4 regions of the Sporosarcina sp. SAFN-015 genome follow, and region 1 is predicted to be linked to each of the others. Evidence: riboswitches for the same ligand, from Rfam matches in the RefSeq annotation. Region 1 holds a riboswitch; each other region holds the start of a gene.
The links. A riboswitch is a leader RNA that binds a small molecule or an ion and turns the genes downstream of it on or off. The one in region 1 is predicted to bind S-adenosylmethionine.

Region 1 (7,968 bases):
CATCATACCCGCCAATTGAAATTCCAGTATAAAAATTGTCATAAATGATATTGTTAATAATGATAACTTGCTCAGCATATTTACCGGCGTGTTCAGAAGCCGCTTCAATTCCGATATCACATTTATAAATAATATTCTCTTCTAAGGTTATATTTTTTCCACCATCTATGTAAATCCCCCCAGCGGAGTAATCCTCTCCATAAGCTGGATTACCGTATGAAGATATTTCGTAAACTGTATTATTTTTCACTACACCATTTCTTACAAAGTCAGCCTTTTCATCATTGGATATACCCTCATGGCCGATTAGATCAATCCCGATATTATCACTACGACGAACTAGATTACTTTCCACCTTGAAGCCGTCAATATTTCCATTAAGCACAAGAGCTTCACTTGAACCGAGTTTCAAATTTTCCACGGTATTATTAATTACTTTTATATCTTTCATTGGCCCTGTTCCATATATAGCGATTCCATGGGCATTTCCTTCTTCCGCATGGGTTTCTATTCTGCGCACATGGTTATTCTCTAATGTAATATGACTGCTAGAGCCAGTTACATAAATCCCTACTACCGTTTCATCTGCTACATCAGTTTTTATATCCTGTAACGTTAATCCATGAATCGTCACATAGTTTTTATCGTTTATCGTAACTAAGGAGGAGATGCCTGCTTGACCACCCTTTGCATTCGTTCCACTTAGAACAACTTCTTCTTTTTTGTAGGCTCTAAAAATAACTGGTTTTAATTTTATTCCACTATGTTGAACGATAAGTTTTTCATGGTATGTTCCTTTTCGGATATAAACAGTCGTTCCGGCTTCAGCTTCTAATGCTGCCTTTTCAAGTGTTCGAAACGGCTTTGACTTTGTCCCATCATTTTGATCATTTCCTTTTACGGAGACGTATAGTGCATTGTCCGTTTCGGGTGTACTGTCAGTTAAGACAAAAACCGCCATAATAGCAGCTACGACCAAGAGGACAATAATAATTTTCTTCATTTAATCCTCCCTCTTAGAATCAATCTGACGTATAAGTATATTCAAGCTAATGTATGATATAGAAGTCGCCGAGACCAGTAAAAAAGCGGAGGTGCCGTAAGAGTGTTCCTCAAACGGTCCTCCGCTTATCTATCTAGTGTCCTTTCATTAACCCCAAATCTCTTTTGACAATTCTACAATAAACTTCAACTTCTCCCACTGCTCTTCCTCTGTCAACTTATTTCCATGATGCGTTGAAGCGAATCCGCATTGTGGGCTTAAGCAAATTTGTTCAAGTGGTACAAATTTCGTCGCTTCTTCAATCCGCGATTTAACCAACTCTTTATCTTCAAGTTCCCCACTCTTAGATGTAATTACACCCAAAACGACCTTTGCCCCGCCATTGTTAATATATTGAAGTGGCTCAAAGCCGCCTGAGCGATAATCGTCATATTCCAAGAAGAATCCACCCACTTTTTCTTTTGCCAAAAATCTTTCAGCAATTATATCGTAACTGCCTTCAAAAGCCCAGTTGGATCGGTAATTTCCTCGGCATAAATGAGTTGTCACAAACAGGTCTTCAGGTTTCCCATCCAACACTCCATTGACCACACGAAGCGCTAAGTCAATTAAATATTCTCTTGAATATTTGCCGTCATTAAATGGAATATCCGGTGAAGAAAGGCCGGCAATATACACATCATCCAATTGTAAATAGCGGACGCCTGCCTCATAGAAAGCTTTTATTGCATCACGATATGTCTGGATAATATCTTTTGCATAGTCTTCAATATCCGGGTATATATTTTCATCTCTTATTCCGATATTAAACAATTGATTTGGACTTGGAATTGTTTGTTTGGCAACTGCACGTCCGTTAACAATTCCATTAAACTCTATGAAATCTTTAATATGCGGATGGTCAGGATTAAATGAAATTTTACCGATGTTACGAATATTATAGCGCTCCGTTTCTTCATCGCCGCTAAAAATATAGCCTTGTTCCGGTACATATCCTTCAATTCCGTTTAAATGCTCAAGGAAATCCGTATGCCAAAAACGACGCCTGAACTCTCCGTCCGTCACAAGTTCTAACCCAGCTTCAATCTGTTTATCAACGATTCTAGTTATTTCCGCTGTTTCTACGTTGCGAAGCTGCTCAGCTGTAATTTCTCTCTCTGCAAATAATCTTCTTGCTTCATGCAGGTTTTCCGGTCTTAATAAACTCCCTACGTGATCCGCCCTAAATGGTGCTGCTTTCGTAACTGTTTTTGTCATTGCTAAATTCCCCATTTCTTATTTTTTCTTAATAAGGAAAAAACCCTTCTCATATATAAGAAGAGTTCAGCAATAGTCGGCGTCCACTCTTCTTATCTCCAAGCTTTTCGCTACTGGAATTAGCACAGTTCTTTACAAGTCTGTTGCTGAGGCTTCATAGGGCCAGTCCCTTCACCTCTCTGGATAAGAAAGTCGCTTATTAAGTTATTCACCACTTTATATGTGAGTGGATTGAATGTCAAGTATATTTAGATATTTTTTAGTTTTATATATTTCTTATCGCCATCCGCTGATCCGGTCCGCTTTTTTTACAAATGCTGCGGACAAGGCATTCATTCGCGCCCGCAGCAGGTTTTTTCTTCCCTCGATCGTTCGTGTATAAATAAGTTCGCAATCCCCTATGCGCTTTTCACATTCTGCATGGAGAAATTGGGCATATTCTTTTTTCCTAGCAATTTCATAAGGAATGGCATGGACGTCTTTTCGTTTCAGCAAGCTGCCTGTACGGCGGATGATGAGATATCTAGGATTCTCAATCGGTGCAATGAACTCTTGCAAGGCGCCCATAAACACGTTCTTCTCATGTGTCGTCCCTTCCGTAAGCCAGCATGTATAGGCACCCATTCGGTCCTCGGTCACATGGATCATACCTTCCGTGTAAGGCGTGTGCACGGCTTTGGCATGATGGAGTGACAAGTAGATCGCCTTTCCGATTTCCGCCATGCTGGATTCGACAGAAGGATGCTTCATGTATAATCTCACAACCTTGAGAACAGATGGAAGACCGAATGCCATCCCTACAATCAACCCTAGCCATAACCCGCCCCCAACCGGAACGTCCCGAAAATTCATAAAAAATCGAACCGCATCAAACATCTCCCCTACAAGTGTGAAACCGGCTATGTAGGACAAGGCTTTCAATGAATGAGGCAAATAAAAAGGCCGGGGCAACGAACGTCTTTCAGTACTAAGTTCCTCCTCCATTTTCCGTCCCTTGTCAATGGCGCGCTGCCATCTTTCAAATAAACGATCTCGTTCCGATGCTCTCTCGTAAGTCCGTTCGTTCAGCATCTTGATTATTCGTGGCGTATAGGGTGATTCTTCAAGATTCAGCCTCGACAGCCCTGTCTCAATCAGGTCCTCTTTCTCACTCACCCCAACAAGTGATCGGAAACGGCGGGTCAGTAATGCATAATCATGCCCCGGGTCTGCCACGTCACGATCCACACATACGAGATGCCAGATGGATGAGGTCTTGCTGGGATTATTCCTATCCACCCGGATGGCTCTTCCACGCATCTGATTTGATTGCATGAACGAGCCGACATAGGAAGCGATGATCAGTGAGTTGATACACGGCGCATCCCATCCCTCCCCGAGCAAGGCCGCTGTTCCGATTAAGACTTGAAGGTCACCTGATGTAAACACCTCTGTCAGGACGGCAACCATCTTTTGCCGATTTCCGGCTGTCAAATCGGCACGGATATACGAAGCATCATGCGCTAACGCTTTCCACTCAATCTCAATTCCCTGGCGTTTTGAAACTTCCTGTGCAAGCCTTTGTTCGCTTTTCGGCAGAATGACAAGTGAACCTGTCAGAATTCCTGCTTTCACATGAAGGCCAGCCTCCCGCCGGATTTTCTCAAAGATGGGCACAACGCCAATGCGTCGAAGTGGCAATTCATCAACTGAACTAGCGGGCAAATCCTCAAGATGGATGTAATCGGTCAAGATGACCATTCGCAGTTTCTCTTGCAGTAGCTGTTTCTCCCATTTCACAATCTCACAAATGCCCGCTAGTTTGGAGATACTATGAGTAAGCTTTCGATTCATTTTTGCCGTGGAAAGCAGCTTGACGCTTCTTCGCTCGATTGCTCCTATTTGCGATAGCTGGAATTTAATCCGCTTCCGCAAATTGTCTGTATCCGTCACCCTTTCATCAGAAAACAAAATTCCCGTTAACAGTTCTTCAAGCCATTCGTATGTAAACGGTGGCAGTGTGTGCTCGGGCATTCCCAAAATAGACATTGCTTCTTTGCAGTGTTCACTGCCCACCTGCTTAAGGAAAATTAACATGCTTGAAAAATAGGCGGGCTGATCAAGTATTTCTTTTATGTATTCTCTGGAATCTTTCATCCACGGATGGTTTTCAAGCAGTTGCTGTAGATATCCATCGGCAAAAAGTTCCTGGACGAATTGATCCGCCTCTTCTCGAAAGTGAAGAATCATTTTCAGCTCTTCCCCTTCAGGAGACGAGAAGTGGACATAATCCTGGTGCGGACAGAGCTCTCTCTCCTTTACCAGTTCAGGGACACTTATCTCAAGATCGATTGGCCCGCATAGTTCCACATACCGCTCCCATTCCAGAGCGGACACGTCGAATGGCGGTGTAGCCGTCAAGGCCACTACATGGATATCTTGTAGAGAATTCCGGAGAGTCATCATCGACTTCCACCAAGCCGTGCGTAAATGATGCGCTTCATCCAAAATAAGTGTGCCGAAGCCGAACTCAGCAAGACTCCGTCGGATGCCGGCTTTATCCGATTTCACAGCTTCCTGATTTGATTCAAGTTCCTGATCATCTCCGGTTTCCTCTTCAATATCCTCGGAATTATCGGTTTCTTGATAGGCGCCATGCAGCGCCTGATAGGTCGTCACCGTAATGAAATTCGGTTGCGCAATATCCATCGATAGCCATTCAGGCTGCTTCCCTCCCAAGAATAATTCAGTGAAGCGTTCTTTCCATTGCTGTTTGATCGCAAGGGTGGGTGCAATAATTAAGGTCGGTTGATTGATTCTCAACATGATTTCCAATCCCAATACCGTTTTCCCCGAGCCGGGAGGGGCAACTAGGTGGAAGTGCCCGTTTGACAGATGGCTGTCTAATGCTTGAAGGGCACGAGCCTGATAAGACCGCCATTCATAACAGAATTGAATGTCCTTCGGGAATGAATTCATCAAATCACCTCTCCGTTCGCAAGTCGGTTAATGGCAGCTTCTACCCTTTACGCTTCGTACCCTTATAAAGTTTCAAATACCCCGTCTGTTGTTCCTCCACTGATTTCACAAAAAAGACACCCATCCAAAAATAATCGGATACGGTGCCTTCAAATACCTCAATAACTTACTCGCTTACTTTCCCTTCAATTGCCCAAACAGTTCTTCCACTGTCTCGAAATCCACATCATCGTATTTCGTTAACGTAACCAAGTCACTCGGAAGCTGTCCGACCCTTTCAATCTGATCCTCATGTAGTTGAGCGAAGAAACTTGGATTGCCGTCGAACTCCTCTTCGGTTAGAGAGACCTTCGCTAATTGATCGGTGACAATCACGTAATCCGAATTATAGAAGAAAATGAGCTTCCCCGGGTTTGCCAAATCCACCTCGCGCCTCGCTATCTCTTCTTCAATGTAATGTTTCAGTTCTTCGAATAATACCTCATCATCCTTCTCACTGAACCCTTCCGCATCTTCATGCAGTCCCTCCAAGTTATTCGGCAGTTCGCTCATGATCCGCACCTCTTCTTCGGCACCGAGCATCATGAGAAAACGTTCCGATTCCTTGAAACGTTGCGGCAACAGGAATTCGTCCCGAAGGAAGTGTGGGATTTCAAGACTTTTGTCTTTATAAACGATTGTGCGAACAGTTGCTAGGCCCGGCATTGTATCTGCCAGGTTCTCCGAATCGGCCGCTGCCTCAAAGTCTTCGGTGAGTCCTTTTTGTTGTTGAATGTTTGAGCGGATTAAGGCCTCCATACTTTGCAGCCTTGCTTCCAATTCGGATACTTCTGTTTCATCGCCTTTCTTTGGTTCGGGATCTTGATATGCCGGTACTTTCACATCCTTCGGGCAGTACTTACTAACATACCACCCGATGATCGTATAGATTGCCTCCCAGGAAAGAAGAGCCTCCGAATACCGAAATGTCCTCGTTTCATGCGCTGCGGAATTTCCGTTCATTCGAACCTGATGAAGCGCATCAAGAACTTCCTTTTTCAACAACCCCTTGCTCTCCAGCAGGTCGATTCTGTCTTTCAGTTTAAGATGGTCCTCGCCTGACAGTTGTTCCGCCACCATGACCCGCTGCAAAATCGCCTCGACAAATGTCCGCGAGTGCATCAGCATCGTCTGAGGGCTGGAATAAATGCCTTTCTCCAGCTCACTAGCTATTTCAGCCAGCTGTTCGGACACTGGCTCTAAAAATTGATAAAAATAGGATGGGTTATTTTTCATGACCGAAGATCTCCTCATGAGTGCGTGTATTTGACGGCGCAAAGCCCTTGCACTGTATTTTCCCCATTGAAAGACCCTATTAAACAATCGGTATCCAGCCCTGTGGAACGCTTCTTTTTACCCGTCAAATGCTATCAGCAAGTCACTTAACAAACAGCTCACTCATGTAAAGCTTTTCTCTCTTTCTAACGATAGGAATTAAAGAAATCTTAGTCTATTCTAATAAACTTGCTCAAAAATTCTGACGAAACCCGTCATCCTTCTCTGCATAATAAACAATCTTATCTTTATTTAAATACCACATAGATATCTCGTTATTTTTTCATTTATACATAAAAAATGCGCATAATCTTATTTAACATCTAGATTTATGTGCATTTTCAAGTTTCTTTTATCTTTAATTCTCTAAATTGTTGCTTTTAGTAAATGTTCAATTTCCTCAAAAAGTGGTTGGTTTAAATAACCCTTAAATGGATGGTTCTCGAAAATGTTTTATATTGTAAAATTATAACGTATAGAATAAAAAATATTTATAAAAAGGAGTAAGGCATGAAGGTAGCTCTCATAGTTTCATTCATTTTTGTAATTATTGTTTTAGCTGTCGGACTAATTTTGACCATATCCGCAGCTAATTCTATGAATAAAGGTTACAAGAGTGAAAACAGTTTTTCTTCTCTGCTATGGGCTTATCTTTTAACAATCCCATTTATTGTTATAGTGACTCTTATAGCCATATTTATCTTTCAGTAACAACAGAGGACGGTTCCTGAGACAAAAAGTACTTTTTGTCTCAGGAACCGTCTAAGATTTCTTAAAAATGGAGGAACTAAAAAGTTATTGGAGTTCTTTAGAACTTAGACATTTTCAAACTTTCCCCCATTATTTATTAGCGCGTAGACAAACCTAGAAATGCCTTCTTTTATTGTAGCTTCGTTCCCTCTGCCATAAGTAAATCGAACGTATCCATTTTTTGATCCCATTATTCTCCCAGGTACAAATGAAACACCTTTTTTCATGGATTCTTCAAGTAACTTATATTCATCAATTTCGTGATTTATTTTACACCATAAATGAATTCCGCCTTGTGGCACTAAATATGTAACCTCATCTTTAGATAAGCTGTCCAATGCCAAAATTAACGCATTCCTTCGTTCCCTCAGTTGAAACCTTAAATCTGAAACATGTTTGTGAAATTGGGGGGAATCTAGAAATTGATTCGCTATCCATTGCGGAAAAACACTATGGCCAAAGTCAATTTGCTGTTTGCCGTCTGACAAGCGTTTAATCACTTTTTCCGGACCAATAATCCAACCAATGCGCAGTCCTGATGCAACCACTTTTGATAACGAACTAATGTATAAAACATTATCATTATCGTCCATTGACTTTAACGTAGGTCCAATGCACCCGTCGAATGACGTCAAATTATAAGGATCATCCTCTATTATGGGGAAACCGTGCTTTGATGATAATTC
Region 2 (7,968 bases), on a different contig from region 1:
CATTCTTTTGGATAATCGCTTCGTGTTCTTTGTCTGTATCGTATAGATAAATTTGTTCAGCAGCTGATTCGACGAGGCCGATGACAAGTCTAGCCGTCCTGTCTGGATTAACTGAATTACGTATTATACCGTCGTCAATCGCTTGCTGGAGTCCATCACTCACCCATTGATAAAATGGGGCGTATACCGTCTCCCAATTTTTCAGATGTTCTGTTGATGCCAATCCTGAGTAAATGAGTGCTTGTATTTCATGGTATTCTTCATTGACTTCAAAAATCGCATCGACGAGCTGCTCCATCCGTTTTGGAAATGGCGCATCATCCGACACTCTGTCGATTACAATCTCCAATGTTTTTGCGACCATGACTTCAGCGATTGCTGGCATGAGCGACAGTTTTGAAGGAAAATATAAATAGAATGTTCCTTGCGCAATTCCTGCCACTTTCACAATATCGGATATCTTTGTCTTCTCGATGCCTTGCTTACGAAAGACTTCTATAGCCGCTTTTATAATTCTTTCTTTTTTATCCAATTGCCGTCCACCTCTCCACTAAATGAATGAATGACTGTCAGTCATTATAACATAAAAGTAGCATTAGTTGTCGTAATGTCTACTTAAATATTTGGGGGCGGTAAAATTCGGCCCCCTTTTTAGCATCGTAACTTACTTTTTATCTTCTGTACGCATGTCGATATGGAGGCTTCCGTCGCCAGTGATTTCAGCGTAATATACTTGTTCCACTTTACCAATCCCATTTTTCTTTAGTTGCTCATATACCCATTCTTCTGTTAAGTTCAGCTCGGTCAAATTTTCTTTGATCAAATTCCCGTCTGAAATGATTTCTGTTGGTATATACTTTGGCTCTTGGCCAGGTGCTTTTACATCTTTGCGGGTAGCTGCTTCCTGGCTTGCTTTTTTCATGACACTTAATTGCCCATTCGTTTCGAGAATAGCATAGTTCACGTCCGTGACCGTAAATATACTTTGCTCGCGGAGCATCATATTAAGATCATTCAATGTGAGGCGAGCTTTCTTCATCCCCTGTTCACTTATTTTTCCTCTGTGTATTACGATAGTTGGTGAATCATCGAAAAGCTTCCTTGCTTTTTTCGATTTCATTGTTAAATAGTTCACGAAAACAGTCAACAATGCCCACCAAATCAAACCAACCGCACCATTCAGAAAAGGGGTTTCCGATTGCGCAGCTATATCAGCCGCAATTGAGCCGATTGTAATTCCAGTGACGTAATGAAAAAATGTAAGCTGTGAAATCTGTTTTTTCCCCATCAATCTGGCAAGAATCATAAGTGTTATAAAAGCAAATGTAGTTCGAGATACCATTTCCCAAAAATGCATGCTTTCAAGAGCTTCCGAAATCATCGTACACACCTCCACTACAATTAGTGTGTGAAAGTACTTGGACAATATACGGACGAAAAATGTATAAAACACAAAAACGAAGCACGAAATTCAAAACTCGTGCTTCGCGTTAGTCTATTTTATTTTTATTCCCATTCGAACGGTGTCGCTTGGTACACATAATAATTCAACCAGTTCGAGAAAAGAAGATGTGTATGGGAACGCCATGTATTTAACGGTTGTTTTTTGGGGTCGTCATTCGGGAAATAGTTTTCAGGGATTTCAATATCGATCCCTTTTTTCAAATCTCGCGCATACTCTTCGCCAAGTGTGCATGCATCATATTCTAAATGACCCGTAATCATAATCTGTCTGGAATCCTTTGATAGGATGATGAATGCGCCAGCTTCTTCTGAAACCGCCAATAGTTGAAGATCCTGCTCTTGCTCGATCTCCTCGATTGACACTGACGTATACCGCGAATGTGGAGCAGTGAAAACATCGTTGAAGCCACGTGTCAATTCAACAGTCGGATCGGTCAGTTGATGACTATATATGCCCGATAGTTTTTTCGGCAGTTCAAATTTATTGATGCCATAATGGTGATAAAGGGCAGCTTGAGCGCCCCAGCAAATATGTAGTGTCGAAGTGACATTGGTTTTGGACCAATCCATAATCTGTTTCAATTCATCCCAGTAGACGACATCCTCGAACGGTAAATGCTCAATCGGCGCGCCTGTAATAATTAGCCCGTCATAACGTCTGTTTTTGACGTGCTCGAATGTCGTATAAAAAGAATCCAAATGATTTTTGCTCACATTTTTTGATTCATACGTAGCGGTATTCAAAAACGTAACATTCACTTGCAGCGGCGTATTGCCTAGCAGTCGAAGCAACTGAAGCTCTGTTTTTTCTTTTTCCGGCATTAAGTTCAAGATAAGAATATTTAACGGACGGATATCCTGTGTCGTCGCCCGCCCTTCATCCATTACGAAGATCCTCTCTTCTTTCAACAGCTCACGTGCCGGCAATTGTTCAGGTATATTGATTGGCATTTCGTCTCCCCCTTATTATTCAAAAGCGCATTGCGCCCGAAGCCTAGACGTTAAAAAACCCCGTTCCATTAGATAGGAACGAGGATTCGTTTAAAACTTCTCCGTTCTTATCTCTCAAGATGTAACATCTTGTTGGAGGTAGCACCTTCCTGCAGACGCAGAGGTTGCTGAAGCTTCATCGGGCCAAATCCCTCAGCTTCTCTTGATAAGAAATATTCAATTGAAACTATTATATCATCATTATTTGAATTGTATACTGATTTTTTATCATCGATGAATTTTCGCTTTTGAAAAACCAAGTCCTAATATTTCTGAAGCGTTAAGGAAAATGACAAATGATGACGGTTCAGCGGTTTGAAGCAATTTTTTTAAATAGACAGCTTCTGACTGTTCCACGACGCAGAAGATCATTGTCTTCTCGTTATTCGAATATCCTCCCGTCGATTTCACTTTCGTCAACCCCCGGTCAATTTCATTTTGAATGACCGACTGGATTTTCTCTTCATTTTCCGTAATGATGAGAACAAGTTTTATCGGTGAAGTTTGCAACTGTACGAAGTCTATTACCTTGCTCGTTACGTAAATCGACATAAGGGCGTATAAAGCAAGTTCAAAATTGAAAACAAAAGCTGAAGTGACAACGACAATTCCATCCACGATCAATTGGGAAAAGCCGCTTGAAATACCGGTATACTTTTTTAGGAGTTGGGCTATCAAAGCTGTGCCGCCTGTGGAACCATTCCCTCTATACACAATCCCAAGTCCAATCCCGAGCATTATGCCCCCATAGATGGAACTAAGAAGCGGGTTATCAACGTGTAAATGGAGACCATGCGTCAAATAGATGACGAATGGAACAAAAAAAGTACCTACGATTGTCTTTGTACTGAATTCCTTCCCTGCAAGCAATAGTCCCAACACGATAAGTGGAATATTAATAAGCCATTGAACGTACGCAGGATTATAGCCGAATAATTCATAGAGGATCGTACTGACACCAGAAATGCCGCCCGCCGCTATGCGCGATGGCAATAAAAATATATTGAATGAAAGACCGACCAATGTCGCTCCGATAATGATTTGAACATAGTCGAAAACTACCGACTTCCTATGAAATAATGACATAATTGTTCTCCTTTCTTAAAAGACTTAACTATTCTATCAGAAAAAACGTTGTTCAGAAACGTTTTAAAGCATAGATAAAAGGAATAGAGAGAATAGGAGACTAAATGAAAGTATATTCATTTTTTTGTATTTTTCTAATTAACTGGTATAATTGTAGACAATAGTAAAAAAAAAACATAAGTCAGGGAGGATACTATGCGAAGTTTAGGTATTGTCAGGAAAGTCGACCATCTTGGCCGAATCGTGATTCCAAAAGAATTAAGAAATACATTGAAGCTCGAAAAAGGAGCACCAATGGAAATCTTTGTTGACGATGATATGATCATTCTTCGAAAATATGTGGTGGATGCGGCATGCATCGTAACCGGAGAAATCACCCCCGAAAATACAAAACTTTCAAATGGCATGTATATAAGTCCTAAAGGAGCGGAAATATTGAAAAAAGAAATCGAAGCAAATAAAACTTGGGATTGACTAGTTCCAAATGAGAGGGCAACGGTAAAGTACCGTGGCCCTTTTGCTGCGGGAAAAATGATCCGATCTATGAAAACGGAGGAAGCTAAATGAAGATTATTGCACATAGAGGCGCATCCGGAAACTATCCGGAAAATACGATTGCCGCATTCAAGGAAGCTGCACGTCTCCCTGTTTTTGGCGTTGAATTCGATGTACATATGGCAGCGGATGGTGAACTCGTCGTCATCCATGATGAAACAATTGACCGTACTTCAAATGGAACAAGCTATGTGAAAGATATGTCCTTGGCAGAATTGAAATCATATGACTTCGGCAGCTGGTTTGCACCCGAATTCCACGGTGAAACAATCCCAACATTGAAGGAAGTTCTCGATATATTCGATTCGACAGATCATAAACTAAATATCGAGTTGAAATCGGATATTTTTCCTTATGAAGGAATGGTTCAAAAAGTGCTTGAATTAATTGAGGAAAGGCAACTGGAATCCCGCGTTATCATTTCATCTTTTGACCACACTGCCATCCAGCTCGTCAAGCGAATCAATCCTCAAATCGAGACAGCAGCATTATTCATGGAAGTACTCGTCCACCCGTTGGACTATTTACACAAAATACCTGCGGATGCGCTTCACATCCTATTCCCTGCCGCAATCCGCCCTTCCATCACTGAAGTTATAAAAAGCGGCATGCCCGTCAGAACTTTCACAGTGAACGACGAATCATACGCAACAATACTAAAACAAGCCGGAGTCCAATCCATCTTCACCGACTACCCAGAAAAAATGGCTAATTTTTTCTCTAAATAAAAGTAAATTGGGGATAGGATTGAAATGGAAAAAGGCGAAGGGCAAAAAGAGACATCATAAAAAAGAGACATCGCCATCCATCTAAGGATTAGCGATATCTCTTTTTTCATGCATCCAAACCGTTAATGAACTCCTCAATCTCTTCCTTCGTCTTCCGATCCTTACTTACAAAACGCCCAACCTCTTCCCCATTATGGAAAGCGATAAAGCTCGGAATCCCAAAAACATCCAACTGCTGACAAACATCAATAAAATCATCACGGTCAACATAAATGAAAGTATATTCCGGATAATCCGCCTCAATACTAGGCAAGAACGGCTCGATCACCCTACAATCAGGGCACCAATCCGCCGAAAACATGAACATCGTCCGCTCCTCATTTTTCAATTGCTCAAACTGTTCAACCGATTGAAGTTTTTCCATTCATACTCTCTCCTTCTATTTTCATCTCTCTTAAAGTATATCATCCAACGTATATTCAGCCATATAATGACGATTTTTAGCAGAAACAAAAAAGTCATGAAATCGAACGATCGGGGAATTCTAATCATTCAACAAAGGAGGTTTCCCATTGCGTATTTATATAATTGCATCTGTATTTATAATGATCTGTCTTTGTATGACGCCTACCATTTCCTCTGCTTCCGACGAACGCAGCGATAAGGAGATTATGGAAGAACGGATGGGATTTTATTTGCAATTCGCAAGTGAACTCGTTCCGTGGTACCACCTTGCAGCGATCGATCAATTTGAACGAAACATCCAACAAGTTCGCAACGATCTAACGAAGGTGGAGGGACCGATTTCCATTCAGTACTCTGTTGATCATTGGTTTGGCGCATTGAATCCTGACTATACGGACGCTTCTGCTACGACGATCACGCTTTTTGGCGGTAAAGGGACGGATGGCAACGGAGATGGGATGGCTGACTTGTCTGACCCTATGGATGTGCTGCAAACAATGGCTTCACATTTAGCCATGTACGGACCAGATGAAAATGAATTCAAAGCGGCATTATGGCACTATTATAAGCGGGAAGCGACCGTCAATCAGATTGTGACAATAGCCAAGTTGTATAAGCATTTTGAAACTGTCGAACTGGATAAACATGTATTCCCGATTCCAAAAGGACACCACTACACATACCGCAGCACTTGGGGCTCAAGCCGCGGATGGGGAGGACGTCGTATTCATGAAGGAACGGATATTTTTGCAGGCTATGGTGTTCCCGTCGTCGCAACTTCCTATGGCGTCATTGAAGTATTAGGGTGGAATGAATATGGTGGATGGCGCGTAGGCATTCGTGACAACCATAACACATATCATTACTTTGCCCATTTGGCGTATTTTGATAAAGGCATTAAGGAAGGCGATATTGTAGAACCTGGAACGCTTCTCGGATTCATAGGCAGCACAGGATATGGAAAAGAAGGTACATCTGGTAAATTTCCTCCCCATCTCCATTATGGAGTATACAAATACAACGGCCGGGTTGAATGGGCCTTTGATCCGTTTCCTGCACTTCGAAATTGGGAACAGAAAAAATGAGGCTGTCTCGATTTTGAGACAGCCTCTCTTCTTATATTTTTACGTTTAACGTCTTGAATAAGAACGAGTAGACATCCGTCTGTTCCTCGATAATTTTAACTGTCGGCTTCCCAAGTCCATGTCCCGCATTTTTTTCGACGCGGAGTAAGATTGGATTACTTCCTTCATAAGTTGCCTGCAAAGTCGCTGCAAATTTCATCGCATGCGCTGGAACGACACGGTCATCCGTATCGGCAGTAGTTATTAAAGTCGGTGGATAGTCAACGCCTTCCTTGACGTTATGAAGCGGGGAATATTTGATCATGAACGCAAAATCATCGGCATTTTTTTCGGCATTTCCGTAATCCGTCACCCAGTAGCGCCCTACTGTGAATTTGTGATAGCGGAGCATATCAGTGACGGGCACTTGGCAAATTGCCGCCCCGAACAAATCTGGGCGTTGTGTGATGCTTGCACCGACGAGCAAACCACCGTTACTGCCGCCCATGATTGCAAGTTTTTCCTTCTTCGTATACCCTTCAGAAATAAGCCATTCAGCCGCCGCAGCGAAATCATCAAATACATTTTGTTTTTGCGCTAGTGTTCCTGCCTTGTACCACTCTTCTCCGAATTCTCCGCCGCCTCTCAAGTTTGCGACAGCATAGACGCCGCCTTGTTCAATCCACATACGAACCGCAGGCGAAAAAGATGGGGTCAAACTCACATTAAATCCGCCATACCCGTATAATAGGACAGGATTTTCTCCGTTTTGGACTAATCCTTTCTTATGTGTTAAAAACATCGGAATTTTCGTTCCGTCTTTTGAGACATAAAAAATTTGGGATGTCTCGAATCCTTCCGTGCTGAATTTATTCTCTCCTTGAAAAACACTATTCAATTCTTCTTGAGCGAAATCATAACTAGCAATCTCGTTCGGCGACAAGTAAGATGTATATCCGATATACATCCACGCCTCCTCTTTCTTCCCTGTTAAACCTGTCAACGAAATATAATTCGGCAATTGCACATCCTTTACATGATTGCCATCCAAGTCGAAAATCTTCAGTTCGTAATGAGCATTATGCAAATAGCAGACAATTAGTTGACGGTTTACAATTTTACCGAATGACAATACATCTTCTTTTTCTGCAATAATGTCGATCCAATTTTCCTTAGACGGATTTTCGAGATCGACTGCTATGATTTTTTCACGCGGTGCGTCGACATTTGTAACGAAATAGAATGTATTCCCTTCATTTCCGATAAACGAATATTCTCCATCCCCTTTATCAAACAGGCGAACAAATTCCTCTTCTTTTTCAAGATCCTTATAATAAATCCGACTTTTATTTTCAGTACCTTTCCATACGTTCAGGATCAAATACCGGTAGTCATCCGAAAATATCGGATTGAAAGAGTACTCCTTATTGTCCGTATCTTCGTAAACGAGCACATCATCCTCTTGGGACGTCCCTGCTTCATGCCAGTATACTTTATTGTAGAAGCTTTGCTCTTCCGGAGATACGGTTGCTGGATCTGGGAAACGGTTATAGTAAAAGCCTGTCCCTTCTTCATTCCAAGCAATGCTCGAGAATTTGCAAAAACGGATTAAATCA
Region 3 (7,968 bases), on a different contig from region 1:
GCGGCGTCCCATCCACCGCATGCAAAAAGTTAACAGGAATCGAATCGGCATCCATCGCATGCAGACTACGTGCCATTGCAACTACATCCTTTTTCGTCTCCCGCATACCGATGATAACGCCTGAGCACGGCGAAATTCCAGCTTCCTTCGCTAGTTCGACCGTATTCACGCGATCATTGTATGTGTGGGATGTCGTAATGCTATCATGATGTGCGGCAGACGTATTGATATTGTGGTTGTAGCGATCGACACCTGCTTCTTTCAGACGTTTTGCTTGTTCAGGCTTCAAAATGCCGAGACAAGCACAGACAGTCATGTCTCTATGCTTCGCTTTAATTTCCTTAACGGAATCAATGACGATTTCAAGTTCCCGATTGACCGGTCCCCGACCGCTTGCAACGATACAATACGTTCCTGCCTTTACAGACGCCGCACGTTCAGCCCCCGCCACGATTTCCTCCTGTTTCATCATTGCATATTTCTCAATCGGGGCTTTTGAGACGATCGACTGCGCGCAATACCCACAGTTTTCCGGACAAAGACCAGATTTTGTGTTGATGATCATGTTTAACTTCACTCTATTTCCATAATAATGCTTCCTAATTTTATAGGCCGCATGCAACAACGGAAGCAGATCATCATCCGGGCAATCCAAAATGGAAAGCGCTTCTTCATCTGATAAAGCTCCTCCATTGAGGATGCGATCTGCAAGCTCCTCATAATTCATCAATGCGCACGCCTCACTTTCAGAACTTTATACATCCGATGGCCGAAGATTCCTGCAAGAACGGAAAGGAAAATATCCTTCGGCAACGGCGGTATCATCCAGGCCCATGCAACCTTATAACTGAATGCATCAGGGGCTGCTGCCCATAGCTTATAAGCTGCATACATCCAATTTGTTCCGAACAAATAATTCACACTCATTGCGACTAAAGCTGCAACGATATAGCTTCTCAAACCCCCATATTTTTCAACAATCTTACCCGCGATATACGCGACAATAATAAAGGAAACGATAAAACCGAATGTAGGTAAGAGAATAGCACCGAATCCTCCTTGGAATTTCGAGAAGACCGGCGCCCCCGCCAATCCGACGATCATATAAACTGTCATCGCTGTTGCGCCAAGTCGGCTTCCTAGGAGAAGCCCCGCCAGCACTGCGAAAAACGTTTGCAATGTGATAGGCACACCGCCGATCACAAGAAACGGTACAAACGATGTAATATTTGCCCCAATCATCATTAATGCCGCAAACATCCCACAGTAGACGAGACTGAGAGCGCTCATCCCACTTTTCGTTTTCACTGAAGCTGTTGTCATAATCCACCTCGTAATTTGAGTTATCTTCAATAGAATATAAGTTAACTCAATTTGTGTCAACCTGAATTTTATTAAAGTTAACCTAAATGCAGCGCACAAAAAAACCGACAGCTTAAGTCGCTATCGATTTCTGTATTAATGCTTCTTGTCTTCATTTTTCGGAAATAAAAAATGGGCAATTAACCCGCTTAAGAGAGCTGCACCTACTGTAATCCATACTCGAGTCATCCCTGGCACTTCTTGATGATCCTTATGGAGCATCCACCACGAAACACCGGCGACAAGGAGTGCAATCGGAACGGAAAATTTGAAGATCCTCAACGAATTCACCTTCTACTTTTTGTTCATACGCCTATTCTATCATAATTCACCTATTGACGTGGCGGACAATTAACGATATGATGTTTTAAATTATTCAAACAACTGCATAACAAATTCTTATCAAGAGAAGCTGAGGGACTGGCCCGTCGAAGCTTCAGCAACCAGCCGTTTCGGTCAGGTGCTAATTCCAGCAGGTCCATTTCGGCCTGATAGATGAGAAGGAGCGAGATTTCGCATATGTAAAGCCTTCTTTTTATTCGAAGGCTTTTTTATTTTTCATTGCTGTCGAAATTTATTGTATAGGAAGTTGCAGACTTGAAGAGAGGATGATTTCTGATGAGATTGCTTGATCGGTTGAAAGATAATGTACTAGTGGCGGATGGCGCAATGGGAACGCTGCTTTATTCATATGGCATTGACTTTAGTTATGAGGAATTGAACATTGAAAAGCCGGAAATCATCGAGAAGATCCACCGTGAATATATCGACGCGGGGGCGGATGTGATTCAGACGAATACATATGGCGCCAATTCCCTTAAGCTCGCCCGCTATGGTTTAGAGCATAGGGTGAAGGAATTCAATGAGGCGGCGATTCAAATCGCAAAGCATGCAGCAGCGCCTGGCAATCAATATGTGCTCGGGACAATCGGAGGACTGCGTGGCATCCGGAAAAGCGACGCCTCTATCGCCGAAGTGCTGACGATGATGCGCGAACAGGCAGATGCATTGCTATCCGGCGATCCCGACGGACTATTATTGGAAACATATTATGATTTTGAAGAGCTATCGGCCGTCGTTACTGAATTGCGGAAGCTGACGGATATCCCACTCATTGCACAAGTAGCGATGGATGAGCCTGGCATATTGCAAAATGGCATGAATCTGAATGATGCCCTTCACCAGTTGGAATCAATAGGCGCTGATATTGTCGGTGTTAATTGCCGGCTAGGCCCGTACCACACAATCCAAGCTTTTGAAAAAGTGTCAATTCCAGAGCGAGCATTCTTATCAGCAGCCCCGAACGCAAGCTTGCTCGACGTCGAGGATGGCCGTATCGTCTATGCGTCCGAAGCAGACTATTTCGGCCGTGCAGCAACGTTCCTTCGTGAAGAGGGAGTACGCCTCATCGGCGGATGCTGCGGAACGACGCCAAAACATATTGCAGCTGCCAAAAAGCAATTGGCGGGATTGCCGCCGGTAACGGAAAAAACCGTCACTCCACAAAAGCCGATTGTCATCCGGGAAGCGGAACCTGCAAAACACGAACCTCTTCACATAAAAGCGAAGACAGAGCGGACGGTCATCGTAGAGCTCGACACGCCTCGCCATTTGGAAACCGAGCAGTACTTTGAAGGAGCGAATAAATTATATGCAGCTGGTGTAGATGCCGTCACAATGGCGGACAATTCCCTCGCCTCCCCTCGCATTAGCAACATGGCGATGGGCTCAATTTTAAAGCATGAGCATCACGTACGGCCGCTTGTCCACCTGACGTGCCGCGACCATAATTTAATCGGTTTGCAATCTCATTTAATGGGGCTTGATGCGCTAGGAATCCATGATATCCTTGCTGTTACCGGCGACCCGACGAAGGTTGGCGACTTCCCAGGCGCTACGAGCGTCTATGATGTATCAAGCATGGAGCTGTTGCAGCTCATTAAACAATTGAACGAAGGCATTTCCTTCACAGGCAAACCGCTGCGCAAAAAAGCAAAATTCTCGGTCGCTGCCGCATTTAATCCGAATGTTCGCGTCCTCGATCGCGCTGTACAACGTCTTGAGAAGAAAATCGCGTCCGGGGCCGATTATTTCATTACCCAGCCCGTCTATACGAAAGAGAAGATCATCGACATATACGAAGCGACGAAGCATTTAGATACACCGATTTTCATCGGCATCATGCCTCTCACGAATATTCGAAATGCGGAATTCCTGCACCATGAAGTTCCTGGCATTAAACTATCCGAAGAGGTGCTCGAAAGGATGGCCGCTTGCGGGGATGACCGTGAAAAAGCGACTCAGGAAGGCGTCAACATTTCAAAGGAACTGATCGACACTGCCGCCGAGCTATTCAACGGCATCTACATTATTACGCCATTCCTTCGCTATGACATGTCGTTAGAACTGATCAATCATATAAAACAGCTTGATGCGGAGAAGGAGAGGAATATCGTCCATGCCTAAACATCCTATTGAACAACAACTGAAAAATAGAATTCTCATCATAGACGGAGCGATGGGCACGATGCTGCAAGCGGAAGATCTATCCGCGGACGATTTCGGTGGCGAAGAATATGAAGGTTGCAATGAATATTTGAACATCCTCCGCCCTGATATTCTCGATAAAATCCATCGTGCCTATTTAGAGGCGGGTGCCGATATCATTTGCACAAACACATTCGGGGGTACTCCCCTCGTACTGGACGAATTCAGTCTCGGTCACCGCGCTTCTGAAATTAACAAAAAGGCTGTGGAAATCGCGAAACAGTGCGCAGCCGATTACTCGACAACTGAGCAGCCGCGTTTCGTCGCCGGTGCAATTGGCCCGACTACGAAGACTCTCTCCGTTACCGGGGGGATTACATTCGATAAGCTTTCCGAGGACTTCTACGTTCAAGCGAAAGCACTGATTGAAGGCGGCGCTGATATTTTATTGATGGAAACGAGCCAAGATATGCTCAACGTCAAAGCCGGAACAATCGGAATCAAGCGGGCATTCGACGAAACAGGCATTGAACTGCCTGTCATGATCTCCGGGACGATTGAACCTATGGGTACAACGCTAGCCGGTCAAAGCATCGAAGCGTTTTATATTTCCATCGAGCATATTAAGCCGCTTTCAGTAGGGTTGAACTGTGCGACAGGCCCGGAATTCATGACAGACCATCTGCGCTCGCTCTCTGATCTTGCAACGAGCTTTGTCACTTGTTATCCGAACGCCGGGCTGCCGGATGAAGAAGGCCATTACCATGAATCGCCTGAATCGTTATCACAAAAACTAAAAGGTTTTGCAGATAAAGGATGGCTGAACATGGTTGGCGGATGTTGCGGAACTACGCCTGATCATATTCGTGCGATCCGCGAAGCTGTGGACGGACTCGCTCCACGACAAAAGCCGGAGAATGGGCATGATCATGCCGTTTCGGGGATTGAACCGTTGTTGTACGACCCATCGATGCGCCCATTGTTAATCGGCGAGCGGACGAACGTCATCGGATCTAGGAAATTTAAACGGTTGATCGTAGAGGAGAAGTTTGAGGAGGCTTCCGAGATTGCACGTGCCCAAGTTCGCGGCGGCGCTCATGTTCTCGACATTTGCCTTGCAAACCCGGACCGGGATGAACTTGAAGATATGAAGAATTTCATGCAAGAAGTCGTCAAAAAAGTGAAAGTGCCTCTCGTCATCGATTCGACAGATGAAAAAGTAATTGAAGAGGCGTTGAAATTCTCTCAAGGGAAAGCGATCATCAACTCGATCAACTTGGAGGATGGCGAAGAACGGTTCGACGCGGTACTTCCTCTCGTGAAAAAATTTGGCGCTGCCGTCGTCGTCGGGACAATCGATGAAATCGGGATGGCGGTGACACGGGAACGAAAGCTCGAAATTGCCGAGCGTTCCTATGACTTACTTGTAAATAAATGGGGAATCGCTCCTGAAGATATCATTTTCGATCCGCTCGTCTTCCCTGTCGGAACAGGTGATGCACAATACATCGGGTCGGCAGTTGAAACGATTGAAGGCATCCGTCTGATCAAAGAGAAAATGCCGCGTTCATTAACGACGCTAGGTGTAAGCAACGTCTCTTTCGGACTGCCCCCTGTTGGCCGGGAAGTGCTGAACGCGGTGTATTTATATCATTGCACGCAGGCAGGACTCGATTACGCTATTGTCAATACAGAGAAATTGGAACGTTACGCGTCGATTCCGGAGAATGAAATAAATCTAGCGAACGATCTGCTATTCCATACGACAGATCAGACGCTAGCAGATTTCACTGATTTCTATCGGGATAAAAAGAAGGAGAAAACCGAAGACGATATTCCAAAGACGGTGCCCGAGCGGCTTGCGTATTATGTCGTTGAAGGGACGAAGGAAGGGTTGATCCCCGATTTAGAGGCTGCGCTTAAGATGTATGACACGCCACTTGACGTCATTAATGGACCTTTGATGGAAGGGATGTCCGAAGTCGGACGCCTATTCAACGACAACCAGCTGATCGTCGCGGAAGTATTGCAAAGTGCAGAAGTGATGAAGGCTTCGGTTTCATTCCTCGAGCAGTTCATGGAGAAGAAAGAGGATGATTCCGGCAAAGGGAAGATCGTGTTAGCGACTGTGAAAGGCGACGTCCATGACATCGGGAAAAACCTCGTCGATATCATTTTGAGCAATAACGGGTATCGCGTCATCGACATTGGTATTAAAGTGACTCCGGCGACGCTCATTGATGTCATCCGAAAAGAAAAGCCGGACATTATCGGGTTATCGGGGTTGCTTGTAAAATCGGCGCAGCAAATGGTGATAACCGCTCAGGATTTCAAGGCAGCAGGTATTGATACGCCTGTCATGGTTGGAGGAGCTGCGTTGACCCGTAGATTTACGGAAACGAAGATTGCCGCGGAATATGATGGACCAGTCATTTATGCAAAGGACGCGATGCAAGGGCTTGAACTGGCGAACCGATTGCAAGGCGGCGATAAAGAGGCTTTGTTAAATGAACTTGTTGAGAAGCAGGAAAAGCGGCTTGAGTCGGAGGCGATCCGAGCGACACGGGATACTGCGGTTGCAGTATTGCCGAGGCCTGTGAAGACAGTACGGGAGGATGCACCTGTATTCGTACCATCGGATCTTCGTAGACGTGTTCTAAGAGATTATTCCGTTTCGCATTTATATCCCTACGTTAATATGCGAACGTTGATCGGGCATCATTTAGGCTTGCGCGGCAATGTCGATAAGATGCTTGCAAATGGAGAGGAGCGAGCGGTGCAGCTTCATGAAATGGTCACTGGATTCTTAGAATCGGGACAGTTATCCGCTTCCGGCATGTACCAGTTCTTCCCTGCGCAGGCGGATGGAGACGACGTCATCATTTATGATCCGGAAGACGGGAAGACGGAAATCGAACGTTTCACGTTCCCTCGTCAAAGCAAGGAGCCGTTCCTCTGCCTTGCCGACTATTTGAAGACGGCGGACAGCGGGGAAATGGATTATGTCGCATTTATGCAAGTGACGGCGGGTCACGGCGTGCGGGACTATGCGAATAAGCTGAAAGCCGAAGGGAAATTCCTTGAGAGCCACGCGTTCCAAGCAACTGCGCTTGAACTCGCGGAAGGTTTCGCTGAGCGGGTTCATCAGGAAATCCGCGACCAATGGGGCTTCCCGGACGCCACCGACTTCACGATGCGCGACCGGTTCGCGGCCAAGTATCAAGGCCAGCGCTTCTCGTTCGGCTATCCGGCTTGTCCAAACCTCGAGGACCAGTCGAAACTGTTCGGTTTGCTGAAACCGGAAGACATCGGCGTCCATTTGACCGAGGAATTCATGATGGAGCCAGAGGCATCGGTGTCGGCCATCGTGTTTGCACATCCGGATGCAAGGTATTTTAATGTTGATTGAAGTTAGGGGTCGCCTCCTTTGCGGGGGCGGCTTTTTTTTGAGGACGGATTTGATTTCTTGAGCGTGGAGGTGGCTTTCTTGGGCGCGGGGAACAGTTTCTTGAGCGCGGATTTGATTTCTTGAGCGCGGGAACAGTTTCTTGGGCGCAGATTTGATTTCTTGAGCGCGGGAACAGTTTCTTGAGCGCGGATTCGATTTCTTGAGCGCGGGAACAGTTTCTTGGGCGCGGATTCGATTTCTTGAGCGCGAGGAACAGTTTCTTGAGCGCGGATTTGATTTCTTGAGCGCGGGAACAGTTTCTTGGGCGCTGATTTGATTTCTTGAGCGCGGGAACAGTTTCTTGAGCGCGGATTTGATTTCTTGAGCGCTGGACCAGTTTCTTGAGCGCGGATTCGATTTCTTGAGCGCGGGGAACAGTTTCTTGAGCGCAGATTTGATTTCTTGAGCGTGGAGGTGGCTTTCTTGGGCGCGGATTTGATTTCTTGAGCGCGGGACCAGTTTCTTGGGCGCGGATTTGATTTCTTGAGCGCGGGGAACAGTTTCTTGGGCGCAGATCTGTTTTCTTGAGTGCGGACAGGTTTATATGTAATCCGACTCCCCCGACGCGATTTAAAAAACAAAAAAGCTGTCCCATTGTCGATTTGCTCGACGCCGGAGACAGCGATATTGCTTTTAAAACGGTCTTCTCCCGAAGCCGAAGAAGCCTCTGC
Region 4 (7,968 bases), on a different contig from region 1:
ATCTTTCACAAGCGAGAACGGGGACACGAGTGATCCGCGGTCGTATTGAGCGTTGATCGGTACGTATTTGATTGACGTCGTATTCGGATAAACAAGAATGACATCTTTCAATTCCAGAAATGCCCGCTTTTGGATCCAACCAAAAAAATCGGAGACTTCTATTTCAATGCCTTCTACAATATGCTCCCCTCTTGGAAGCTTATCGATCTCATACGAGAATTCCACACTTTTTTTGAAACCGAATAGGAAAATATGTTTTGAAAGTTTTTTCGTTTTCAACTCCATAGCAGGGTCCGCCCACTTTTCAATCGCGACTGTGTATAACAAAGGGAACGGAAATGTCCGCGTAAGTTTAACCGTAACGGCGAGCTTCCCTCCACTCTCAATCGTTTTTGTCCGGATAAGGCGTTCAGCTTTTATATTATTCATCGGATAAACGAATAAAGCGATTGAATACAACAGGAAAGGAGTAAGCATATAGAAAATCGTCCAACTCACTTTGCCGCCTTGGAACATCGCAAAAACATAGACGGAAAAGAAAAGGCCGACGATGAAAACGAAGCGGCCAGTCATCGATAGCAATCTTTTCCCTTTACTCATTTCAAACCAACCCGGTCGATCGGCACACTTACCCGTGTAAGGATCCGTTCGACAATTTCATTTGCAGTTATCCCTTCGTACTTCGCTTCTGAACGAAGGATCATCCGATGGCCAAATACAAATGGTGCCAAATATTTCACATCATCGGGCGTTACATACGTTCTTCCTTTAATGAGCGCATATGCTTGGCAGGATTTCATGAGCGCGAGGGATCCACGCGGACTCACGCCGAGATAGACATGGGCATTGTTACGGGTTTCCGATGCACAGTCGACGATATACGTTTTGATTGTATGATCGACAGTCACTTCTTTCACTGCTTGTTGGAGCTCCGCTAGTTCGTGAATCGAGAGGACTGTTTCCAACTGCTCAATCGGCACCGATTTTTCTGCTCTGGAAAGAACTTCAATTTCTTCGCCTCGTTTTGGATATCCCATTTTCAATTTGAAGAGGAACCGGTCCAACTGCGCTTCCGGCAATGGATACGTCCCTTCATATTCAATCGGATTCTGTGTCGCCATGACGAAAAACGGTTGCGGGATTCGGATCGTTTCCCCATCCACCGTTACGGAGGATTCCTCCATGCTCTCGAGTAATGCGGCTTGCGTCTTTGGAGACGTCCGGTTGATTTCATCAGCTAGAACGATGTTCCCGACAATCGGCCCCGGTCTGAATTCAAATTCCATTTCCTTCGGGTTGTAGATCGAGACGCCAAGTACATCAGATGGCAATAAATCCGGTGTGAACTGTATACGTTTAAAAGAGGCGCCGATCAATTTTGCAAGCGCCTTTACCATCATTGTCTTCCCTACTCCCGGCACGTCTTCCAACAAGACATGGCCGCCTGCAAGCAAGGCGGTGACGCTCAGCTCCGCGATATCCCGCTTTCCGATCATTACCTTATCTATATTCGAAAGAACTTTGTCGATCACTTGTGCGTAAGTCATTCTTTTTCCTCCCATTCCAGCTTCTCTCTATAACGTGCCCATAATTTAACAGAAACATGTCCGAAAATTTACAAAATGTAACTTTATAATACCGTAATAACGAATAGGCTACAACCTATTGAAAACACTACTAAACAAGATATGACAAAAATACGCATAAAAACAGATGAAGGAAAGCTTCGTGCATTCCTTCATCTGTATATTTCGCGAGCTATTGAAATTCATTTCCAAAAATCATCGAATATCGTAATCGGCATATGTCGTTTATGTTCCGACCGTTTATAATGCTTTTCGATCGTTTCAAGAGCTTTGTCCGAGACCGGTTTCCCTTCCAGGAAGTCATCAATCTCCTCATATGTGACGCCAAGCGCAACTTCGTCAGGCAATGCTGGTTTTTCGTCTTCGAGGTCTGCAGTCGGCACTTTTTCATATAAATGCACCGGGGATCCGAGCTCTTTCATGAGCTGACGGCCTTGCCTCTTATTCAAGCGATAGATTGGCATGAGGTCAGCTGCGCCGTCACCGAATTTTGTGTAGAATCCTGTCACTGCCTCCGCCGCATGGTCGGTTCCGAGAACGACACAGCTATGCGATGCTGCGATCGAATACTGGACTTTCATCCGCTCCCGAGCTTTCTCATTCCCTTTTGTATAATCGGAAATGATGATTCCCGCTTTCTTCAACGCTCTTTCGCTTGCATCGACCGCCTCTTTAATATCGACCGTATAGAGCAAGGAAGGTTTGATGAAATCAAGTGCATCCTGCGCATCATCTTCATCAAATTGTTTTCCGTACGGCAATCTAACGGCGATGAACTTATAGCGATCCGTATCGTTCTCTTCATTCAATTCATCAACGGCCATCTGCGCAAGCCTTCCGACGAGCGAGGAATCTTGCCCACCCGAAATACCGAGAACGAAGCCGTTCACAAATGTATTTTTCACTGCATATTCCTTCATGAAATCAATCGATTTGCGGATTTCCTCTTTCGGATCAATTGACGGCATGCTTTTCAGTTCCGCAATGACCTGTTCTTGGAATGTCATTGTCCGCACCTCCTCATCTCATTGAGTACTCATCCACCATGTCCTGCACTTCACGGATATTGCGCATTTTATTATCCCAACATTTCTGGCTCAAATCGACCGGATATTCTTCCGGATTCAAGGACCGTTTATATTCATCCCATAATAGATCCAAATTTTCGTGGGCGAATTGTCGCATTTCATTCAATGTAGGATTTTTGTAAATCACTTTCCCGCCTTCGACGACTTTCGTATGCAAATTTACGGCATCGAAGTTTGTCACGAATTTGGAAATGAACGTATGAACAGGATGGAACATTTTAATCCTTTTTTCAACTGTCGGGTCTTCGTCGTGCATCGTAATGTAATCGCCTTCCGCTTTGCCATTCTCACGATCAATAATGCGATAAAGCTTTTTCTGACCAGGCGTTGTCACTTTCTCGACATTGGATGAAATCTTGATTGTATCTTCCATTTCACCATTATCATTCTCGATGGAGACAATTTTATAGACCGCCCCAAGAGCAGGTTGGTCATAAGCCGTGATCAGCTTTGTGCCGATGCCCCAAACATCTACTTTCGCTCCTTGCGCTTTCAAGTTCAAGATCGTGTACTCGTCCAAATCGTTCGACACAACAATTTTCGCATCTTCGAAACCAGCAGCATCGAGCATGCGCCTAGCTTCTTTCGAGAGGAAAGCGATATCCCCGCTATCGAGTCGGATACCGACGAAATTGATCTTATCACCGAGCTCTTTCGCGACTTGAATTGCTGTCGGGATGCCGATTTTCAAAGTATTATACGTATCGACGAGGAATACGCAGTCCTTATGACGTCTCGCGTACGAATGGAATGCTTCATATTCACTCCGGTACGCTTGTACTAAAGAGTGGGCATGTGTGCCAGCAACCGGAATCCCAAAACGTTTTCCTGCACGGACATTGCTTGTCGCCTCCACTCCTCCGATGACAGCTGCTCGTGCTCCCCAAACCGCTGCATCCATTTCATGGGCGCGCCTGCTCCCGAACTCCATGACAACTTCATCTTTGACGACTTGCTTAATACGACTAGCCTTCGTTGCGATGAGTGTTTGGAAATTAACGATATTGAGTAACGCAGTTTCGATCAGCTGAGCTTCCGCCAATGTCGATTCCACGCGAAGAATCGGTTCGTTTGCAAATACAAGTTCCCCTTCCTTCATCGAATAAACATCGCCAGTGAAACGCATTTCTTTCAAATAATCAAGAAAATCATCCTGGTAGCCAAGCTCTTCCCTTAAATAGGTCAAATCGCTTTCACTAAAATGGAATCCCTTCAAAAAATCAAGGATCCGTTCAAGCCCTGCAAAGATTGCATAACCATTTCCAAACGGTAAATTTCTAAAGTATAGCTCAAAAACCGCTTTCCGTTCATGGATGCCATCCGCCCAATACGATTCCATCATGTTAATTTGATAAAGATCTGTATGTAATGCCAAACTGTCATCTGCGTATTTCGAACTCATGCCAAATCTCCTTCTTCCGAATTCTTCTGATAGGTACAGTATACACTATTTACCCTTAATTCAATTGAAATTAACATACGCGTTTCATCCAAATACTTTCAACCCGACCGCTCCTCCGATGATCAAACAAAGGAATAAAATCCGTTTCCATCCGGCCGCTTCCTTGAAAAACAAAATGCCCATCAACACAGCACCTGCCGCACCGAGTCCGGTCCAAATCGCATAGGCCGTTCCCATCGGAATATCGCGCATCGCGAGTGACAAAAACCAAAATCCGACCGAAAATGTTCCGACAATGAGCAGCAGGCGGGGCAACGATCTTTTCTGCAAATACAGATTGATGGCCATGACGCCAAAGATTTCCCCGAAACTTGCTAGGACCAAATATACCCATGCCATTTCAATCGCCCCCTTCCGACTCTTCAGATTCGACCGTTGTCATTTTGATCCCGATCACACCTATGATAATAATCGCAATAAAAATTAACTTTGTAATAGAGAACTCCGCATGGAAAAACAGAAAGTCTATAAGAACAATTGCCGCCGCTCCGGAACCGGTAAACACCGCATACACCGTCCCAGACGGCAGCTTCTCGCACGCTTTAATAATTGCATAAAAACTAATGATGATGGCAACGACGGTTCCCGCCCATTCGAGTGCATTATCGGAATAACGAAGTCCAATCACCCAAAAGATTTCAACGATTGCTGCCAATAAAACATAAAGCCACGCCATTGGAAATCCTCCTTCTCATTTATCCACCACCCATCATTATAGCAAACGTCAATGGACATTCATTTCCGAAACTTCTTGCAATCTTTTGGGAAGCATGATAACTTTAGATAAATCTTTTTTCTAACAATACTATATTTTGATTCTTATCACGAGAGACGGAGGGATTGGCCCGATGAAGTCTCAGCAACCAGCCCGATTTTGGTATGGTGCTAATTCCAAAAGGCGTAGAACGTCTTGAAGATAAGAAGATTGATTTCAACTATCGTTGGAGGCCCTCTTCTTATTTAGAGAGGCCTCTTTTTTTAATAGACAAAGGAGATGGACAACTTGACAAAGCAGAGCATCAACACGAGATTGGTACAACTAGGAAATCAGAGCGACCCGAGAACTGGAGCGGTCAATCCTCCACTTCATTTTTCGACAGCGTACAAGCATGACGGATTGGGGCTTTCTACCGGCTACGACTATACACGCACAAAAAATCCGACTCGGACGATTCTCGAAGAAGGCATCGCCAATCTTGAAAACGGTGACCGTGGATATGCATGCAGCTCGGGCATGGCGGCGATCCAGCTCGTCATGTCCCTATTCAAATCCGGAGATGAGCTAATTGCTCCCGACGACCTATATGGGGGCACATTCCGTTTATTCGACCAATACTCGGACTTGTACAACATCCGGACCTCTTATTCATCTTTTGAAAACGTCAAGGAAACGGAAAAGCTAATCACTGAAAACACGAAAGCGATTTTCATCGAAACACCGACAAACCCGCTCATGCTTGAAATCGATATCGAACAATATGTAGAGCTTGCAAGAAAGCACGGCTTGCTAGTCATCGTCGACAATACGTTTTTGACGCCATATTACCAACGTCCAATCGAGCTCGGTGCGGATATCGTCATCCATAGTGCAACGAAATATATTGGAGGCCATAATGACGTGCTTGCCGGACTCGTCGTCGCCAAAGGAGAAGAGTTGTGCAAACGTTTAGGCGACAACCACAATGCGATTGGCGCAACGCTTTCTCCGTTCGATTCATGGCTTGTCATCCGCGGTTTGAAAACTTTGCATGTACGAATGAAACAACATGATGCGAATGCGAAAGAGCTTGTCTCCTATTTGGAAAACGAACCGCTTATCGATGATGTGCTCTATGCAGGTAAAGGCGGGATGATTTCATTCAGGCTGTGCAAGAGTGATTGGGTCGATCCGTTCTTGCAAAACCTACGCTTGATCACATTTGCCGAAAGTCTCGGAGGAGTCGAGAGCTTGATCACGTATCCAACGACGCAAACTCATGCGGATATTCCTGAGGAAGAGCGTGAAAAACGCGGCGTCGATAAACGACTATTGCGCTTCTCGGTAGGATTGGAAGAGGCAGAGGATTTAATTGCCGATCTTAAGCAAGCCATTGCCATCGCTGCTGAAACGACGGCTGTCGGGCAAAAATAACAATAGGGGAAAGAGAGTGATTCTAATGTCAGTTGAAACAGTGAATGAAATTCAAGCAGCACTTCAATTATTGAAAAGCAAAGAGTGGGTGGATTTGACCCATACATTCGGTCCGGATTCACCCCACTTCTTCATGTTTGACGACGCCAAATTCGAAACGCTTTTCACCCATGATGATGGCTTCTTTGCACAAAAGTTTTCATTCCCAGGGCAGTATGGAACTCATATCGACGCCCCTATTCACTTCGTCCGCGACACACGGTATTTGGACCAGTTGGAGTTGCATGAGCTGGTCCTGCCGCTAGTCGTCATCGATAAATCGAAGGAAGCCGAAGCTGACAATGATTTCACATTTGGAATCCAGGACATCTTAGACTTTGAAGCGGTTCACGGAAAAATCGGTGAAGGCACATTCGTAGCATTGCGCACAGATTGGAGTAAACGTTGGCCTGATCACAAGGCGTTTAACAATAAGGACGAAGATGGCAACAACCGAATTCCCGGCTGGGGATTGGACGCATTGAAATTCCTTTTCGAAGAGCGCAGCGTAAAAGCGGTCGGCCACGAAACATACGATACCGACTCTGCTGCGGACTTCCGCAAGAAAGGAAAATTGGAGGGCGAATATTATGTCCTTGACCAAGACACATATCAGATTGAATTGATGACCAATTTAGATAAGCTGCCTGCTACAGGAGCCATCATTTTCAACATCGTCGCAAAACCAGAAAAAGCATCCGGCTTCCCCGTCAGATCATTCGCTATCCTTCCTTGACCAGGGGAGCAAAAGAAAAGGCCGCCTCTTAGTACGAGACGGCCTTTCTTTTCATATTATTTTGCTTCAGCTAACGCTTTTGTTTTTGAATAAAATGCGATGAAATTGTTGACAACATTATCTAAAAAGTCAATTGTCGCTTGGTCTGTCAATTGACCATTCTCGTCCATTTTCTCGTGTACAGATCCGATATACACTTCATTGTTCGGCAATAGTGCAGGAGAGAGCATTGGGTTCGACAAGATTTCACGTAAGTGGATTTGAGCACGTACACTTCCTAACACGCCCATCGATGAGCCGATAATGAAAGCAGGCTTGTCTTTGATTGCGAAGTTGCTTCTTGAAAGCCAGTCAACCGCATTTTTCAATACACCCGGAATCGAAAAGTTGTATTCAGGTACCGCAAAAAGGACAGCGTCTGAATCCCTTACATTGTCCAGGAAATCCTTTACGTCTTCAGGCTGATTGTTTTCTCGTTCAACGGAAAACATATCAACATTATTAATGAAAACAGGCGTGATCTCTAGCTTGTCCGCATATTTCTTGCGGAGATACTCAACCAGTTTCAGGTTGTATGAAGTCGGGCTATTACTACCTATGATTGCTTTTACTTTAATTGCCATGATGTTGGACTCCTTTATAGTTGCTATTTTACCACTAGCATAGCCACAATACGACAATGCATGTGTCCTATTTGAAGCTAGTGCAATCGTTACTTGACGCTAGTGATTGTCTCACATTCAAGATATTTTTTAAAAGAATATGCTCAGACGAAAAGAGCGTTCTCTCTTTTGTATGAGGGAACGCTCTTTTGATTAGTTTCAGTAACTGAAGAAAATCGCCCAGAACGGAATGTTTTTCCGCTCTTTTCTTTTTCGTTTGATTGCTTTTTGGCCAAGTCGATACTGCTCGACTTCCAGTCGCAT

Region 2: it holds a riboswitch for S-adenosylmethionine, as region 1 does, so the genes downstream of both, metA (homoserine O-acetyltransferase MetA) here and ACR65H_RS17915 (5-methyltetrahydropteroyltriglutamate--homocysteine S-methyltransferase) in region 1, are expected to answer to the same signal.
Region 3: it holds a riboswitch for S-adenosylmethionine, as region 1 does, so the genes downstream of both, ACR65H_RS04330 (bifunctional homocysteine S-methyltransferase/methylenetetrahydrofolate reductase) here and ACR65H_RS17915 (5-methyltetrahydropteroyltriglutamate--homocysteine S-methyltransferase) in region 1, are expected to answer to the same signal.
Region 4: it holds a riboswitch for S-adenosylmethionine, as region 1 does, so the genes downstream of both, ACR65H_RS13675 (methionine biosynthesis PLP-dependent protein) here and ACR65H_RS17915 (5-methyltetrahydropteroyltriglutamate--homocysteine S-methyltransferase) in region 1, are expected to answer to the same signal.

The regions. Positions count from the first base shown of each region.
Region 1 is NZ_JBPFDR010000015.1:13,256-21,223, reverse strand. It holds gene ACR65H_RS17920 (right-handed parallel beta-helix repeat-containing protein) at 1-1,003, opposite strand, end outside; gene ACR65H_RS17915 (5-methyltetrahydropteroyltriglutamate--homocysteine S-methyltransferase) at 1,151-2,260, opposite strand; SAM riboswitch class I at 2,350-2,450, opposite strand; gene ACR65H_RS17910 (DEAD/DEAH box helicase family protein) at 2,537-5,218, opposite strand; gene ACR65H_RS17905 (DUF4145 domain-containing protein) at 5,393-6,493, opposite strand; gene pdxR (MocR-like pyridoxine biosynthesis transcription factor PdxR) at 7,348-7,968, opposite strand, start outside.
Region 2 is NZ_JBPFDR010000004.1:34,366-42,333, forward strand. It holds gene ACR65H_RS08320 (TetR/AcrR family transcriptional regulator) at 1-532, opposite strand, end outside; gene ACR65H_RS08325 (YetF domain-containing protein) at 665-1,381, opposite strand; gene metA (homoserine O-acetyltransferase MetA) at 1,507-2,415, opposite strand; SAM riboswitch class I at 2,520-2,627, opposite strand; gene ACR65H_RS08335 (YitT family protein) at 2,683-3,540, opposite strand; gene ACR65H_RS08340 (AbrB/MazE/SpoVT family DNA-binding domain-containing protein) at 3,736-4,014, shown strand; gene ACR65H_RS08345 (glycerophosphodiester phosphodiesterase) at 4,104-4,823, shown strand; gene ACR65H_RS08350 (thioredoxin family protein) at 4,930-5,247, opposite strand; gene ACR65H_RS08355 (M23 family metallopeptidase) at 5,444-6,373, shown strand; gene ACR65H_RS08360 (prolyl oligopeptidase family serine peptidase) at 6,405-7,968, opposite strand, start outside.
Region 3 is NZ_JBPFDR010000002.1:265,066-273,033, reverse strand. It holds gene bioB (biotin synthase BioB) at 1-727, opposite strand, end outside; gene ACR65H_RS04340 (biotin transporter BioY) at 727-1,323, opposite strand; gene ACR65H_RS04335 (histidine kinase) at 1,459-1,644, opposite strand; SAM riboswitch class I at 1,759-1,864, shown strand; gene ACR65H_RS04330 (bifunctional homocysteine S-methyltransferase/methylenetetrahydrofolate reductase) at 1,981-3,828, shown strand; gene metH (methionine synthase) at 3,821-7,258, shown strand; gene ACR65H_RS04320 (hypothetical protein) at 7,261-7,968, opposite strand, start outside; gene ACR65H_RS04315 (hypothetical protein) at 7,931-7,968, opposite strand, start outside.
Region 4 is NZ_JBPFDR010000007.1:185,488-193,455, reverse strand. It holds gene ACR65H_RS13705 (DUF58 domain-containing protein) at 1-600, opposite strand, end outside; gene ACR65H_RS13700 (AAA family ATPase) at 597-1,547, opposite strand; gene nadE (NAD(+) synthase) at 1,769-2,593, opposite strand; gene ACR65H_RS13690 (nicotinate phosphoribosyltransferase) at 2,607-4,076, opposite strand; gene ACR65H_RS13685 (DMT family transporter) at 4,161-4,475, opposite strand; gene ACR65H_RS13680 (DMT family transporter) at 4,477-4,812, opposite strand; SAM riboswitch class I at 4,953-5,059, shown strand; gene ACR65H_RS13675 (methionine biosynthesis PLP-dependent protein) at 5,131-6,267, shown strand; gene ACR65H_RS13670 (cyclase family protein) at 6,293-7,042, shown strand; gene ACR65H_RS13665 (NADPH-dependent FMN reductase) at 7,099-7,665, opposite strand; gene ACR65H_RS13660 (hypothetical protein) at 7,864-7,968, opposite strand, start outside.